DNA from 2 places in the Pseudarthrobacter sp. LT1 genome. Region 2 is predicted to be linked to the other one. Evidence: riboswitches for the same ligand, from Rfam matches in the RefSeq annotation. Region 2 holds a riboswitch; the other holds the start of a gene.
The links. Region 2 has a riboswitch for cyclic di-AMP ahead of VIK36_RS12140 (C40 family peptidase). Riboswitches for the same ligand answer to the same signal wherever they lie in the genome.
Positions count from the first base shown of each region.

Region 1: linked by a shared signal. The riboswitch ahead of VIK36_RS21470 (glycoside hydrolase family 16 protein) and the one ahead of VIK36_RS12140 (C40 family peptidase) in region 2 are both predicted to bind cyclic di-AMP.

Region 1 is NZ_CP141830.1:4,564,178-4,571,720, reverse strand. Features, by position in the region: gene VIK36_RS21475 (glycosyltransferase family 4 protein) at 1-103, opposite strand, end outside; gene VIK36_RS21470 (glycoside hydrolase family 16 protein) at 226-1,329, opposite strand; cyclic di-AMP (ydaO/yuaA leader) riboswitch at 1,333-1,484, opposite strand; gene rpsF (30S ribosomal protein S6) at 1,873-2,178, shown strand; gene VIK36_RS21460 (single-stranded DNA-binding protein) at 2,251-2,826, shown strand; gene rpsR (30S ribosomal protein S18) at 2,952-3,191, shown strand; gene rplI (50S ribosomal protein L9) at 3,209-3,661, shown strand; gene VIK36_RS21445 (PhzF family phenazine biosynthesis protein) at 3,743-4,591, shown strand; gene VIK36_RS21440 (FMN reductase) at 4,699-5,325, shown strand; gene VIK36_RS21435 (hypothetical protein) at 5,322-5,888, opposite strand; gene VIK36_RS21430 (hypothetical protein) at 5,891-6,208, opposite strand; gene dnaB (replicative DNA helicase) at 6,851-7,543, shown strand, end outside.
Region 2 is NZ_CP141830.1:2,583,891-2,591,433, forward strand. Features, by position in the region: gene VIK36_RS12125 (DNA alkylation repair protein) at 21-551, opposite strand; gene VIK36_RS12130 (TraR/DksA family transcriptional regulator) at 548-907, opposite strand; gene VIK36_RS12135 (hypothetical protein) at 929-1,744, opposite strand; cyclic di-AMP (ydaO/yuaA leader) riboswitch at 1,997-2,167, shown strand; gene VIK36_RS12140 (C40 family peptidase) at 2,171-3,016, shown strand; gene VIK36_RS12145 (protein adenylyltransferase SelO) at 3,124-4,587, opposite strand; gene VIK36_RS12150 (ribonuclease Z) at 4,571-5,518, opposite strand; gene VIK36_RS12155 (mycothiol transferase) at 5,511-6,035, opposite strand; gene VIK36_RS12160 (hypothetical protein) at 6,087-6,518, opposite strand; gene VIK36_RS12165 (AI-2E family transporter) at 6,739-7,543, shown strand, end outside.

The DNA of each region.
Region 1 (7,543 bases), 2.0 Mb from region 2:
CAGGGGGGAGGTGCAGGATCACTTCGTACGGGATCATCGAGCTTCCATCCCCCAGTTCCGGATCCCGGTTGGGCACGCTTTCCGTCACGTACAGGAGCTTCATTGCAAGAGTGTACTGGATCACATAGTCCCCGGAGGGTTGCTTTAGGCAACCTTGAGGGAAGCCGAAAAAGGGCGACGGCGGGAGGTTCCGCCGTCGCCCTTCTTACCTGGGTGCGTGGCCTGCTACTGCCAGGCGCGCACGTAGTCCACCATCATCTGGGACGGTGCGCCGTAGGCCGGGTTCGTGGAGGAGGCGCCAACATTCAGCACGATGTACTGCGGGGCATTTCCGTCGTCGGTGGGGTAGGACTTGACCTTTACGCCGTCGAAGTACACGTCCGAGGTGTTTGGCATCCGGTGCAGGCCAAAGGTGTGGTACTCGTTGGCCCAGTTGCCGCCCACGCCGCCCTGGTTGTGGGAGCCGGAACCGGAGTGGTAGTTCACGGTCATCCTGGCCTGCAGCACCTCGGCGATGTCATTCTCGCCGGTGGCCGGCCACGACTGTCCGGTGGTCCAGAAGGCAGGCCAGTTGTAGAGGCCGTTGGCGTTGCCCGGGAACTTGATCCTGGCCTCGACGTAGCCGGTGGTGAACTGGAAGCCGGTCCCCGCCCCGCCCCTCGGGTTGGTGGATACCAGTCCGCCGGAGGTGGATGAGCTGAGGCCCAGGGCCAGGTTGCCGTTGGCCACGGAGACGTTCGCCGGGCTGGTGGAGACCTTGTTCATGGTTCCGCAGCCGGGGGAGAACCAGCAGCCGGACCACTTCGCGGCGTCCAGTCCGGCCCCGTTGAACTCGTCGGCGAAGGTCATGGTCCAGTTCCCGGGGACCCCGGCGGGCGCAGGCGTCCCGCTGCTTGCCAGCTGTGCCGCTGCCGGCGCCACTGCGATCGGGGATTCGGAGGGAGGGGCAGGCGCGGCGGGTGCCGGCACTGCCGCGGGGGCAGGTGCCGGTGCCTCTGCCGGGGAAGGAGCGGCGGCAGGAGCGGCCTCGACTGCGGGGACGGGCGTTGGAGCGGGAACCGGAACGTCCGGAGTTTGGCTGGGTACGGCGCTGCCGGCATCCTCGGCACTTGCCACCCGCGCCACATCCGCGGTTCCGTCACCGTGGGTCAGGCCCAGGCCCAGGGAACCTAGGCCGAGGAGTGCTGCGGCAAGACCGGCGGCAAGAGGCCAGCGACGGCGCGCCTGGGCTGGAGCACCGGACCGGGAGGCCGGGGATGTCCCGGCAGGATCTATCTCATTTTGATAACGGTGCGCTGGGTTGGCGCTGCCTTTGCGGGGTGCGGGCATGGAAAAGCTACCTCTCATCGCCTGCGGAGTTAGCTGTCGGGTTCGGATGAGGGCATCCGGCCGCGGGTTGCGGCTTCACCCCAAGGGCGGGCACGTGGCCTCGCCCGGGACGCTCGGGTCCCCCGCCTCTGCCTGGTATCTGGTGTTAATCACGGACGCGGCAGAGTTGGGCGGCATCCGGGACTGGAGCCGGCTGGGGGCGGCCCCCGGACGACCGTACACGAAAGGGCTCCAAGAATCACAATTAGGTAACGGACCTCACTGCGTTGGCGTGGCGCTGCCCGGTCGGCGAAAGTGCATTGGTAACGGACGCCGCTGGCTGCAGGTTTTCCACATGGCTGAACCTCCGGCTGCTGCCCACCTCCAGCGGGGCTAGCCTTGGGTCAAGCGCGAATCGCCTATCGGGTCCAAATGCACTAGGATATTGAAGTCTGTGCTGCGTCCTGCCTCCGTTCCGGCGGCAAGGCATTGCACGGAATCGCAAATGAACCTCCTGTTACGGAAATGCCGTAACCGCTTAGCCCAAAGGAGGTGGGTTCACATATGCGTCCTTACGAATTGATGGTAATCATCGACCCCGAGGTCGAAGAGCGTACCGTTGAGCCGTCGCTTCAGAAGTTCCTGAACGTCATCACCAACGATGGTGGAACCATCGAAAAGGTTGACATCTGGGGCCGTCGCCGTCTGGCTTACGACATCAAGAAGAAGTCCGAAGGTATCTACGCCGTGGTGAACTTCACCGCCAAGCCGGAGACCGCCAAGGAACTTGACCGCCAGCTGTCTCTTAACGAGACCATCATGCGCACCAAGATCACCCGCCCCGAAGAGCAGAAGGTTGTTGCTGAGTAATTCAGCACCGTCTTCATTCTTTACCCCGCAGGAAACGCACTCTTCACCCAGGATCGAACAAGGAGGCAGTAGATGGCAGGCGAGACCACCATTACGGTCATCGGTAACCTCACCAATGACCCGGAATTGCGGTTCACACCGTCAGGTTCGGCAGTAGCGAACTTCACCATCGCTTCCACCCCCCGCACCTTTGATCGCCAGTCCAACGAGTGGAAGGACGGGGAAACCCTGTTTCTCCGCGCTGCCGTATGGCGTGAAGCAGCCGAGAACGTCGCCGAATCCCTGACCAAGGGCATGCGCGTGATCGTGACCGGCCGCCTGAAGAGCCGTTCCTACGAAACAAAAGAAGGCGAAAAGCGCACCGTTATCGAGCTTGAGGTCGATGAAATCGGCCCCAGCCTGCGCTACGCCAATGCCAAGGTCAACCGCACCCAGCGCTCCGGCGGACAGGGTGGCGGCGGCTTCGGCGGCGGCAACAGCGGCGGTGGCTTCGGAGGCGGCAACTCTGGTGGAAACCAGGGTGGCAACTCCGGTGGAGGCTGGGGCGGCGGCAACCAGCAGGCTGCACAGGACGATCCCTGGGCTACGCCCGGTGTATCCAACGCAGGCGGCTGGGGCAACGGCCCCGATTCCGAACCTCCCTTCTAAAACCCAAATATCGGCCCGGCTCCGGGACTGCCCGGGTGCGCCACGCACCCAAGGCACTGCCGCCGTCGGACCACCACCATCCCGTGGATCAACATCCACGGGCTCCCTAGAATAGGAGCTCCACGATGGCTAAGGCTGAACTCCGTAAGCCCAAACCAAAGTCCAACCCCTTGAAGGCCGCTGACATCACTGTCATCGACTACAAGGACGTAGCATTGCTGCGCAAGTTCATCTCCGACCGCGGCAAGATCCGCGCCCGTCGCGTCACTGGCGTCACGGTGCAGGAACAGCGCAAGATCGCCCAGGCAATCAAGAACGCCCGCGAAGTTGCTCTGCTGCCTTACTCCGGCGCTGGCCGCGGCTAAGGAAGGGATTAACTAACATGGCAAAGCTCATTCTGACCCACGAAGTCACCGGTCTCGGTGCTGCCGGCGATGTTGTCGAGGTCAAGGACGGTTACGCACGTAACTACCTGCTGCCCCGCAACTTCGCCCTGACCTGGTCGAAGGGTGGCGAGAAGCAGGTTGAGTCCATCAAGGCTGCCCGCGCCGCCCGCGAGCACGCTTCCCTGGAAGATGCTCAGAAGCAGGCCGCTGCACTGTCCGCCAAGCCGGTCAAGCTGGTCGTCAAGGCCGGCGAGTCCGGCCGCCTGTTCGGCACCGTCAAGCAGGGCGACGTCGCCGACGCTGTTGAGGCCGCTGGCCTTGGCAAGATCGACAAGCGCAAGGTTGAACTGCCCGCACACATCAAGTCGGTTGGTTCCTACCAGGCCAACGTCCGCCTCCACGCTGACGTTGCCGCTGTGATCGAACTGGACGTGGTGGCAGGAAAGTAATTTCCCCACTCCACGTTACGACCCCCGTCGCCGGACTCCGGCGGCGGGGGTCTTTCGTTTGTGCGGTGGTAGCCTGCTCCGGTGAACCCGAACCCCCGCCACCGCCCCTTCCACCAAGTGGATGTTTTCGCCGGCCTGGCCTACCGTGGCAATCCGCTCGCCGTCGTGCTGGACGCCCAAGGCCTGGACGCGGCAACCATGCAGCACTTCGCCAACTGGACCAACCTCTCGGAAACCACCTTCCTGCTGCCTCCCCGGGATTCCCGCGCCGACTACCGGGTCAGGATTTTTACCGGGACCGAGGAGTTCCCGTTTGCGGGCCACCCGACGCTGGGCTCTGCCCATACGTGGCTGGAAAGCGGAGGGGTGCCAAAGTCCGACGGCTGCGTGGTGCAGGAATGCGCTGCGGGGCTGGTCCGGATCAAGCGCGACGGCGGGAGGCTGGCTTTCGCGGCGCCGCCCCTGACGCGATCCGGCCCCGTGGAGGAGCCCGTCCGCCGGCAGCTGGCAGCGGCGCTGCGGGTGGCCCCAGGTGACATCCTTGACGCGTGCTGGCTGGTGAACGGGCCGGAATGGATCGGTGTCCTGCTGGAGTCTGCCGGGCAGGTGCTGGCCCTGGAGCCGGACCACGCAGCCATGGGCGACCTTAAAATCGGCGTCATAGGGCCACACGCTCCCGGCGCCGGCGCCGACTTTGAGGTGCGCACGTTCCTGCCCGGTGATGCGATGGCGGAGGACCCCGTCACCGGCAGCTTCAATGCCGGTGCAGCCCAGTGGCTGATGGGAACCGGCAGGGCGCCGGAGCAGTATGTGGCCTCGCAGGGGACCGTGCTGGGCCGCGCCGGGCGCATCCACGTGAGCGCTGAGGACGGGGACATCTGGGTGGGTGGCGAATCGACCACGTGCATCCAGGGAACCGTTCTGCTCTGATCAGGGTCGCGGCAGGGCCTCCGGGAATACTCCGCCGCCTGCGGCAGTTCAACGGTATAGATGCAAACGCATGTATGATGGATTTGAACGAGCACCAGGAGAATGCCATGGAAACCCGCCGCATCACCGTCCTCTCCGCAGGACTTGGCGTACCCTCATCGAGCCGGCTGCTGGCCGACCAGCTTTCGGCGGCCGCCACGAGGCAGCTTGAGGCAGGCGGCTACCAGGTGGCGGTGGACGTCGTCGAGCTCCGCGACCTGGCCGTGGACATCGCCAACAACTTCGTCACCGGCTACGCCGCTCCGAGGCTGGCGGACGTCATCGCGGGGGTGGAGGCATCGGACGGAATCATAGCCGTGACCCCGGTCTTCAGCGCCTCCTACAGTGGTCTCTTCAAGTCCTTCATCGACGTCCTGGATCCCAAGTCGCTGGACGGCAAGGCAGTCCTGCTGGGCGCCACCGGCGGAACGGACCGGCACCAGATGGTGCTGGACTACGCTCTGCGGCCTCTGTTCAGCTACCTTCGGACGCGCATTGCGGCCACCGGCGTCTTCGCCGGGCCCCAGGACTGGGGAACCGCCGAGGAAGGCGGGGCATCCCTCGCGGACCGGATCGAACGTGCCGCCGGCGAGTTCACCCGCCTGCTGGAGGGGCTTCAGCCGGGCCGGAAGTCCGCCCCGCTGGAATCCCTCCCATTCGAGCAGTTGCTGGCCGGTATTTCCGGATCCCGCTAGTCGTCCAGCAGCGCGATGAATTCCCGCGCCTGCTTCAGCGAGATATCGGAGTGCCGCGTCAGCGCCGTGGCCGCCGCCTCGGTGTCGCCGCTCCGGGCCAGCGTGCGGATCCTCCCGTAGATCTCGTCATTGAGCATGTTGCTGCTGACTTCCCGGGTCACGTCGCCTTTGCTGGCGATCGCCCGGTAGCGGTACGGGAACCGCTGCGGCTCGTCGTCGTCCTCCTCGATGACCTGTGCGGGCTCCTCGCTCAGGTAGGGCTGGGGGTGTGCCGCCAACGCGCCCACCGCGTCGCGCGAAGCCCGCAGCCCCTCACCGGTGACTTCGTAGTACAGCTTGATGGCGGCCATGGCCTGGCCTTGCGCGATCAGGGCATAGATCCGCCGGTGCTGCTCCTCCGTCAGGCGCCCGGCAGCTGTCCGGGCCAGTTCCTGGGGTGTGGCGCCGGGCTGGGACGGGGCCGCGCCGTGTGCTGCTTTGCGCCTGCGGGCGGCGCTGTATGCCACCAGGACCGCCGCAACCACCGCGAGCAGGATTAGGACGGGGACCATAAGGGATTCCATTTTCATGAGCCGTTCTTTGTACTTCCTGGCCGTTGCCAGGTGCCGTTGCTTTGCTGGCCACCCGCCCGGATATGTTCCTGCTGCTGGTTGTGCTGCTGGGCGTTCTGGCTGGGGTGGGTGGCCGCCGCCAGGCGGGCCCGGGCGGCGGTGGCAGCCTGGACCTGGGCTGCGTAGTGGCGTGCCGAGCGCTCGGCAAGCTCGCGCTGGTATTTGTCGGCTTCCGACGTTCCCGCATCACGGGGCCGTAACGCGGTGGCAATGCCCCAGATGAGCGCCACTAAAGCTATCGCCGGCAACAGCACCAGCAGGAGATCGCCCATATGTAGAGCTTAATCCAGATTGGGTTTATCCACAGCAATATTCAACTGTGCGCATACAGGGCCGGGCGCTCGGCAGTCAAACTTTCGGCATGGAATATGAGGAGCACCACGAGCCCGCGGAGAGGCACGCTCCGGGGACCCTGCAACCCTCCTGCCGCTGCATATCCCCTTCAGCGCCTGTGGATGAAATTCCTTGGAGGAAATATTTACTCCACAAGCCGGCAATCCTGTTTTCGCAGGTCAGACGCGGAAAGCGGGCCAAAAAAATTTGGTATCCACAGAGTTCCCCACAGGCTGTGCACAAGCTATGCCGCATACTGCACAGGTTATCCACAGAACGTGCGTCTTGCCGGCTTTGCGGGTGGCGCCGTGGGGGCTAGCGTAGCGGGGTACCTGTTCTCCACAGTCGAAACAGGGCCCCCAGTTCGGTTTTCGGGGCTCTTCGCGCCGCCTCCCACGTCTCTCTGTGGAAAAGCTGTGGATATTGGGGATAACTCCGGCCCGGAGCTGGTTTCCGGACCCCGGAGCTTGATTGTCAGGGCCTGCGGGTAGACCTGGATGGGTGGCGGATCCGGTTGTCGGAGGCCGTGAACAGGATGGATCACCGGGCCGAACGCCCGGAACAAATGGAGGACGGCAGCTTTGTCAATCGCGCATCTGGACCCTGTTGAGGCAACCCGTGGATCGGACGCGAGCCGGAAGCCGCCACAGGACATCGCCGCCGAACAATCGGTCCTGGGCGGCATGATGCTCTCCAAGGACGCCATCGCGGATGTTGTTGAAATCCTCCGCGGCCAGGACTTCTACCGCCCGGCGCACGAGACCATCTATGAGGCCATCATCGACCTCTACGGCCGCGGGGAGCCTGCGGACGCCGTTACGGTGTCCGATGAACTGACCAAGCGTGCCGAGATCAACAGGATCGGCGGCCCGGCCTACCTGCACGAGCTCATCCAGACCGTGCCCACTGCAGCCAACGCCGGCTACTATGCCGAGATCGTGGCCGAACGTGCGGTGCTTCGCCGCCTGGTGAACGCCGGCACCAAGATCGTCCAGCTGGGCTATGGCTCCGACGGCGAGGTGGAGGACCTGGTCAACCAGGCCCAGGCGGAGGTTTACGCCGTGGCTGAACGCCGCACCGCCGAGGACTACGTGGTGTTGAAGGACGTCATGGAGTCCACGGTGGACGAAATAGAGGCGTCCGGCCACCGCGGGGAGGGCATGACCGGTGTCCCTACCGGGTTCTACGAACTCGATGAGCTGACCCACGGGCTCCACCCCGGACAGATGATCGTCATCGCTGCGCGCCCCGCCGTTGGTAAGTCAACGTTCGCC
Region 2 (7,543 bases):
GGGGATCTCCTCGGTACGTTTCAAATGGTCAAGTCTTTTTCAAGGGCGTCGGCCGCCGCCCGCAGCTGGGGGTCCGGGTCTTCCCGCCACCGCGCCACGACAACGCCTGCCCGCTGCCGTTCGCGCTCCCCCAGCCCCGCCAGCAACGGGACCAGGACGTCGGCGAGAAGGGGCCCGGTCAGGTCCGCTGCCTGCGCGGAGCGAAGGAAACCCTCCAGCCGGGTCAGGTCAGAGTGACGGAGCAGCCGCACCCGTGACTGCAGCAGGACCACCGCTGCCAGGCGGCGCTCGAACACCGGCCGGGAACCGGGCCGCGGCTGGCCCCACAGGGCGGAGGCCAGCATGACCGTGCCGTCATGGTCCAGGTCCTTGAACTTCCGCAGCGCATCGCGCACGGTCCCGCGAACGGCCCCCACAGAGGAACCATAAGAGGCAAGCACCCCGCCCAGCCGTGCCCCGACGTCGTCCGCCCGGTACCAGGCGCCCTCGTTCTGCAGGGTCCGGTCCACGAAATCCGCCGCCGCGGACACAACGTCCGCCGTACCGGTCATCGCCCGCGCCCGGACGCCGCGTGGTGGATGCAGTACGGGGTCCACGGGCGGGCTTCCAGCCTGCCCTCGGCGATGGGCTCCCCGCATACGGCGCAGGTTCCATAGGTCCCCGCCGCCAGCCGGGCAAGCGCCGCTTCAATCTGGTCCAGGCCCGCCGAACTCTGTTTCAGGAGCGCAGAGGCCTGTGAGAGTTCGAAGGCGATGGTGGCACCCTCGGGATCGTGCTCGTCGTCGACATTGGAACCCTGGCGCGCCGAGTTTGCTGCCTCGATGTCCGCCCGCAGCGCCGGCAACAGTGCCAGGCGCCGCGCCCGCTCCTCTTCGAGCAGCGCACGGAACCGTTCGAAATCTGGCATGGAGACAGCCTAACGCGTCAGTCAGTACCAGTTCAGGGTTACGGAGTGGTTCCAGGCCGCGCACGGTGAACCGTAGCGGTCACGGATGTAGCCCAGGCCCCATTCGATCTGGGTGCGATAGCTGGTGAGCCAGTCGCCGCCGGCGCTGGCGTACTTCCCCGGGGGCAGGGCCTGGGGAATTCCATAGGCTCCGGAGTAGGCGTTGGTGGCGGTGGTCAACCAGTTGGACTCCTTGGTCCACAGCTGGGCCAGGCACAGGAACTGGCCCTGGCCCCACCCGTAGGCGGGCAGGCGTCCGGACGCGTAGCTTTTCGCCCCGGCGGGATCATTGACCGCGCCGGGGGCCGGACCGGGTTGGGCCGGATTGGCCTGGGCAGGGTCGGCACGGGGTGCGGGCTCCTGGGGCTGCCGGGCTGCCGCTGCGGCACCCTTGGCTGCGGCCTCCGCCTGTCCGCGGGCCTGCTCCTCAGCGGCGGCGCGCTTGGCCGCCTGGGCCGCCTCATAGGCAGCCAGTGCAGCCCAGCCCTGCCGGTACCCACCCTCCATGGCCGCCGTCGTACCTTTCAGCGTGGCGAGCTGGGCGGTCAGCTCAGTGCCGTGCCGCTGCTCCTCCGCGACCTGCCCGGCCAGCGAAGCCTGGGCAGAACGTGCGGCGTCCAGTTTTGCTTTCGCTTCCCCGGACAGGCGTTCCCGCTCGCCCTTGGCGGCCTTTTCCTGTGCGGTGAGCGCGGTGGCCGTCTTTTCGGCGGCCGCAGCATTGCTGACCAGGGTGGCCAGGGCAACCGCCATGAGGCCCCCGTCAAGGGGGAGCCTCCCCAAGGTCACGAACGGGCGCATGGTCCCGAAGCTTACCGTCGGGATTGGGCGCAGGGCAGGGGCCTGTTTCCACATTGTTACCGTGCTTCACGGGCAAAGTATCACCTGAGGTCAGGCCCTGGCTCGCGGTGTATGTCCAGACGTTTGCCCAATGCGAGAGAACAACCTCGTATGTTATCCAAATGTGACAATCACGCCGCACGTGGGTTATGGTCTTTTGGTGTCCCTCTCAGACGGGACATTCCCGTCAGCATGCCGAGCCCTGCCGCTGATCATGGGATTCAACCGCTCCAGTTGGCAGGGACGGGGGAACCAAGTTTCCGCGGCCACTTGTGGCCTTGGGGTTAAGTCGATAGCGCCTCCGCACATCGCGGGGTTGCTTCCGGCCGGGTATCTCCAGCCCGAACCCGACAGCTCACCCCGCAGGCATGGGAGAGGCGATCAACCGTGTCAAAAATTTCAACCACTGCCCGTCACCGCGCGACCCCGGCCCGCTCCATTGTGCTCGAGGGCCTCGCAGTAACAGCCAAGTCCCAGGCCCGCTCCCTGGGCCGTCCCGCGCTCGCCGTTGCTGCGGCATCCGGCATTGCCTTCGGAGTCGGCGCCCCGGCCCATGCAGGTGTATCCGCCCCGGACACCACTGAGCAGACCAGCGTCCAGGCCACCTCGGCTCCTGCCGCCCCGGCCGCAGCCCCCGCCGCAGCAGCAGGGAACGTCCACACGGTCGTTTCCGGCGACACCCTCGGCGCCATTGCAGCAGCCTACGGCGTCAGCCTCAACGGCGTGCTGTCCGCCAACGGCCTGGGACTGTCCTCGGTCATCTACCCGGGCGACCAGATCCAGATTCCCGGCGCAGGCTACACCGCCGCCCCGGCGCCCGCCCCTGCAGCAGCACCCGTGCAGGCCGCAGCCGCCACCGCACCGGCGAACACCGGCATGAACATGTCCTACGCCTCGGCCACCCCGGTGGCATCCACCACCGGCACGGGCACCGGCGCTGCGATCCTCGCCTCGGCCTACAGCCAGCTGGGCTTCAAGCAGGATTGCACCGCCATGGTCGAGAAGGCTCTGCGCTCCGTCGGCAAGTCCGTGGGCGATCTGGCCCCCACCCAGTTCTTCCAGTACGGCACCGTCGTAGGCGCTCCCGCCCCCGGTGACCTGATCATCACCTCCGGCCACGTGGGCGTTTACGCAGGCAACGGCCAGGTTGTCAGCGGCGGCGTCAACGGCTTCGACACGCAGGTGCACTCCATCAGCTGGCTCGGCGGCTACTCCGCTGTGCGCGTAGCCTAGTCTTCGCACTGTCCGGCGCCGTTGGCGGCGCCGGACGAAGCAGGAGGGTGGCAGCCGGGAATACCGGCTGCCACCCTCCTGTCGTTTTACCCCGCGGGCCGCCTCGGTCAGGTCCCGCAGAAGGTCATGTAGCTGCCGAAGTCGTCGGGCGCCCCCTGCAGGTAACGTTCCAGCCCGGGCCGCTCGGTGAAGGGTTCACTGACCGCCTCCAGCAGCTGCTGCAGCGGAGCGAGGTTTCCGCCGGTGGCAGCGGACAGCGCCTCCTCCACAAGGTGGTTCCGCGGAATGTAGGCCGGGTTCACGCTGTCCATCAGCTCCGCGTCAGGCTGCAGCGCCTGCCACCGCTCCAGCCAGGCATCGAGGGCGGCCAGGTCAAGGACCATGCCGCGCACGGGACGGAGGTCCCCGCGGGCCGCTTTGCCCAGGTTGCGGAAGAACAAGGTGTAGTCCACGGGTCCGTCCTTCAGGATGTCGAGGACATCATCCACCAGGGCCCCGGCGGCGCCGCTTTCATCGACGCCGCCCAGGCCCAACTTGCCCGTCATCCCGCGGGTCCATGCCTCGCTGTAATGACCGCGGAAGCCGCCCAGTACCTCCACCGCCGGGGCCACGGCTTTTTCCTGGTCCTGGTCAATCAGCGGCAGCATGGCCTCGGCGAGCCGGGCCAGGTTCCATTCGGCAAGGACCGGCTGGTTGGCGTAGGCATAGCGTCCGCCGACGTCGATGGAACTGTAGACGGCGGCCGGGTTGAAGGCGTCCATGAACGCGCACGGGCCGTAGTCGATGGTTTCCCCGGAGATGGTCATGTTGTCCGTGTTCATGACCCCGTGCACGAAGCCCACCAGCATCCACCGGGCCACCAGCTCCGCCTGGGCAGAGACGACCGCCTCGAACAGAGCGAGGTAGGGGTTGGCGGCATCAGCGGCGTGCTGGTAGTGCCTGCTGATGGCGTGGTCCGCCAGCCGTTTCAGGAGGTCCATATTTTCGGTTGCGCGCGCGTACTGGAAGCTGCCTACGCGCAGGTGGCTGCTTGCCACCCGCGCCAAAACGGCGCCGGGCAGCATGTCATCGCGCCGGACCTGCCGCCCGGTGGCCACGACGGCGAGCGACCGGGTGGTGGGAATGTGCAGTGCCTGCATGGCCTCGCTGACAATGTATTCACGCAGCATGGGCCCGACGACGGCACGGCCGTCCCCGGCGCGGGCGAAGGGCGTTCGCCCCGAACCTTTGAGATGAACGTCCAGGAGGCGGCCGGCCCGGTCAGTGACCTCGCCCAGCAGCAGGGCCCGTCCGTCGCCGAGCAGGGGCGAGTATCCGCCAAACTGGTGTCCGGCGTACGCCTGCGCCACGGGTGTGGCACCGGCCGGCACGTGGTTTCCCACCAGGAGCCGCACACCCTCGGGGCTGCGCAGGTATTGCGGGTCGAGGCCCAGGTCCGCTGCCAGCTTCTCGTTCAGGACGAGGAGCTCAGGGCTGGGCGCTTCCTCGGCCTGCCAGGGCACGGCGAGTTCCGCCAGTTCCCGGGCGAAACGGCCATCGAGAGTGACCGTGGATTCAGCTGCTGCCGTCATGGTTAAACCCTATCGCCGTTGTTGGGCCCGCTGCTTCTCCCGCTGGTTGCCGCCGCCGCGGAACAGGGATGCGGTCAAGGTCGTTGGCGGCGATCACGGTAACCCCTGGGGCCCGTGCCTGCGCCTGTTGTTCCAGCACGGAGACGTCGTCACCGTACCGTGCGGAGAAATGGGTGAGCACCAGGGTGCGGACCCCGCCGGACGCCGCCAACTCCCCGGCCTGCCCGGCAGTAAGGTGCAGGTACTGCCGTGCCAGGACGCCGTCGTCGTCGCTGAACGTTGACTCGGTGACCAGCAGGTCAGCGCCGTCCGCCAGGTCGTCGGCGCCGGGGCACGGCGCGGTGTCCATGATGAAGGCGAAGCGCTGGCCCGGCCTGGGTACGCTCACGTCCTCCAGCCTGACTGCCCCAAGGACGCCGTCGCGTTGCAGCCGGCCCACGTCCGGGCCTCCGATTCCTGCCGCCTGGAGCCGCTCCGGCAGGAAGGTGCGTCCGTCAGGCTCCGTCATCAGGTAGCCGTATGTCTCGATGCGGTGCCTCAGTGGCCGCACCTCCAGGCAGTCCGCCACGGGCCCGGCCCCCGAATGCGGATGGAGCCGCAGGTCGATGCCGGGCGAACCCACGGCCACCAAGGCCTGGACCACCGGGTCACCCGACGCCGGATAGTGCAGGTGGACCGGGTGTGCCACACCGTCGAGGGCCATCCGGGACAGGACTCCCGGCAGCCCGTAGCAGTGGTCTCCGTGCACATGCGTGAGGCAGATCCTGTTGATGTGGCTGGCCGCGACGCCGGCGTGGATCATCTGGCGCTGGGTTCCCTCGCCGGGGTCGAAAAGCAGCCCTTCGCCGTCCCAGCGCAGAAAGTAGCCGTTGTGGTTCCGGGTCCTGGTGGGGACCTGTGAGGCGGTGCCCAATACCACCAGTTCACGCACCGCCGGCGCCTGCCGTCCCGGCGTGCAGCCCCTTGGCGTAGGCGGCCTGGCCGAGGTGCTGAAGGCAGTCCCCCAGGATGCTGACCAGCCGCACTCCGAGGGTCACAGGCGGATTCCAGTGCCTGTCAACCACGCGGTCCAGGTCCGGATCAGCAATGTCTTCCAGGACCTTGGCGGTCTGCCGGTGGACGGCATCGTAGTACTCCAGCAACAGCTCCCGCGGCGCCCTGACGGCGTCCACCTGTTTACTGGAGTGGCCGTAGCCCGTGTCGCGTTCCCCCAGGGGAAGGCCGAAGCGCTTCACGAAACCTTCCGCCGTCCACACCTGTTCCAGGCCCGCAGACGAGGCTACCTGCGCATCCTCCACCCGGCCCGAGTGCCAGATCAACCACGCGATGGAATTGCCGTTGCCACCCGGACGGCGCTGCAGCTGCGCCGCGTCAAGCCCGTCGAGGGCTTCCCGGACCAGGACCGGGAGGCGATCGAAGGCCTCCAGCAGCAGTTCTTTGGATTGCATGGGACTCCCTCCACTGCGGGCCGGGCCACGCCGGCCCGGCCCGCGGGGTTGCTAGCGTTCCAGGTCGTCGGGCTCAAACTCACTGAGCGGCGAGCCGCCAAAATTCTCCTCGTCGTCGCTGCCGTCAGCTTCGAGGCCGGTGGGGGCTTCCCCAAAATCAACATCCGCTGCGGCCTCCCCCAGGGTGGGGGTGTCAGGCGATACCTGCTCATCGCCTGAACGGTAACGCGCCCTGGCGCTTTCATCCCGCAGCGTCTGGTCGCTCAGGAAGTCCTCCTCTTCACCGGAGACGGCCTCGTCCTGCAGCAAGGGGTCCTCCTGCCAGCGGTCGGGGTTGTTTTCGGCAGCACCGGGGTAGTTGTCCGGCTCCCCCGATACTGGGTCCAGTTCCAGGGACGACGCCGCGCCGGGAGTTTCGTCGAGAAGCACATCGTCCTGCTCCACGACTTCCAGCTCATCGTCCGGGACGTTCTGTTCAGTCATGATGGTGCCTTTCTCGTTGCGTTGGGCCGTCAATAGTAAGCATACTGACCACCGCGTGCGGATGGGAACCGTCGATGCCATGCCACCCGTCCCGGCTCCCCGGCAGTCGCGGAATCCACCAGTAAAAACCCGGAAGGTCAGCACCGAACATAAGGGGTAACAGCAACAGTAACGACGTACTGTTTGGAGCCGGACAACAACGGCAGCAAGGAGAAAGCCAATGCAAGGCAATGAGCCCCTGGACGGGGACGCGGCAGATCCGTCCCATCCCCGGTCTTTTACCGGCAGGATGTCTGTACTGTGGACCGACGGCCTGGGCCGGGCAAGCATACGGGCAATCCAGACGCTCTCCGTGCTGGCGCTCGCCTGGGCAGTGGTGACGGCCGCAACCCGTGTTCCACTGGTCACCATCCCGGTTATGGTGGCCTTGATCCTGGCCTCGGCCATGGCTCCCGCGGTCCGCTGGCTTGCCGCCCGCGGATGGCCCCGCGCCCTGGCCGTCCTGTCGTCCTTCCTGGTGATCCTGGCAGTGGCAGCCGGCGTGGTGGGAGGCATCACCACACTGGTCAGGCAGCAGGCCTCCGTCCTGGCAGCCCGGGCAGAAGCAGGAATAGGCCAGCTTCAGCAGTTCATTACCACCGGCCCCGTGGCGCTGACGAACGACCAGATCAACGCCGCCCGCGGGGAGTTCCAGAAGTTCCTTGCCGGCGGCAGCCTGGGGGCCGACGCGTTGACGGGGCTGAGGACTGCCGGTGAGATCGCGGCCGGTACGGTCCTGACGGCAGTCATCCTGTTCTTCTTCCTCAAGGACGGCGAGAAGATCCGCTCGTTCCTGATCGGTTTTCTCCCGGCAACCCGCCAGGGCAAGGCACATCTGGCGGCCGGGCGAAGCATCGTGGTGCTGGGCGGCTACGTCCGCGGGACACTCATCATCGCTGCGATTGACGCCGTGATGGTCCTGATCGGGCTCCTGGTCCTGCGGGTTCCCCTGGCAGTGCCGCTGGCCGCGGTGGTCTTCCTGGGCG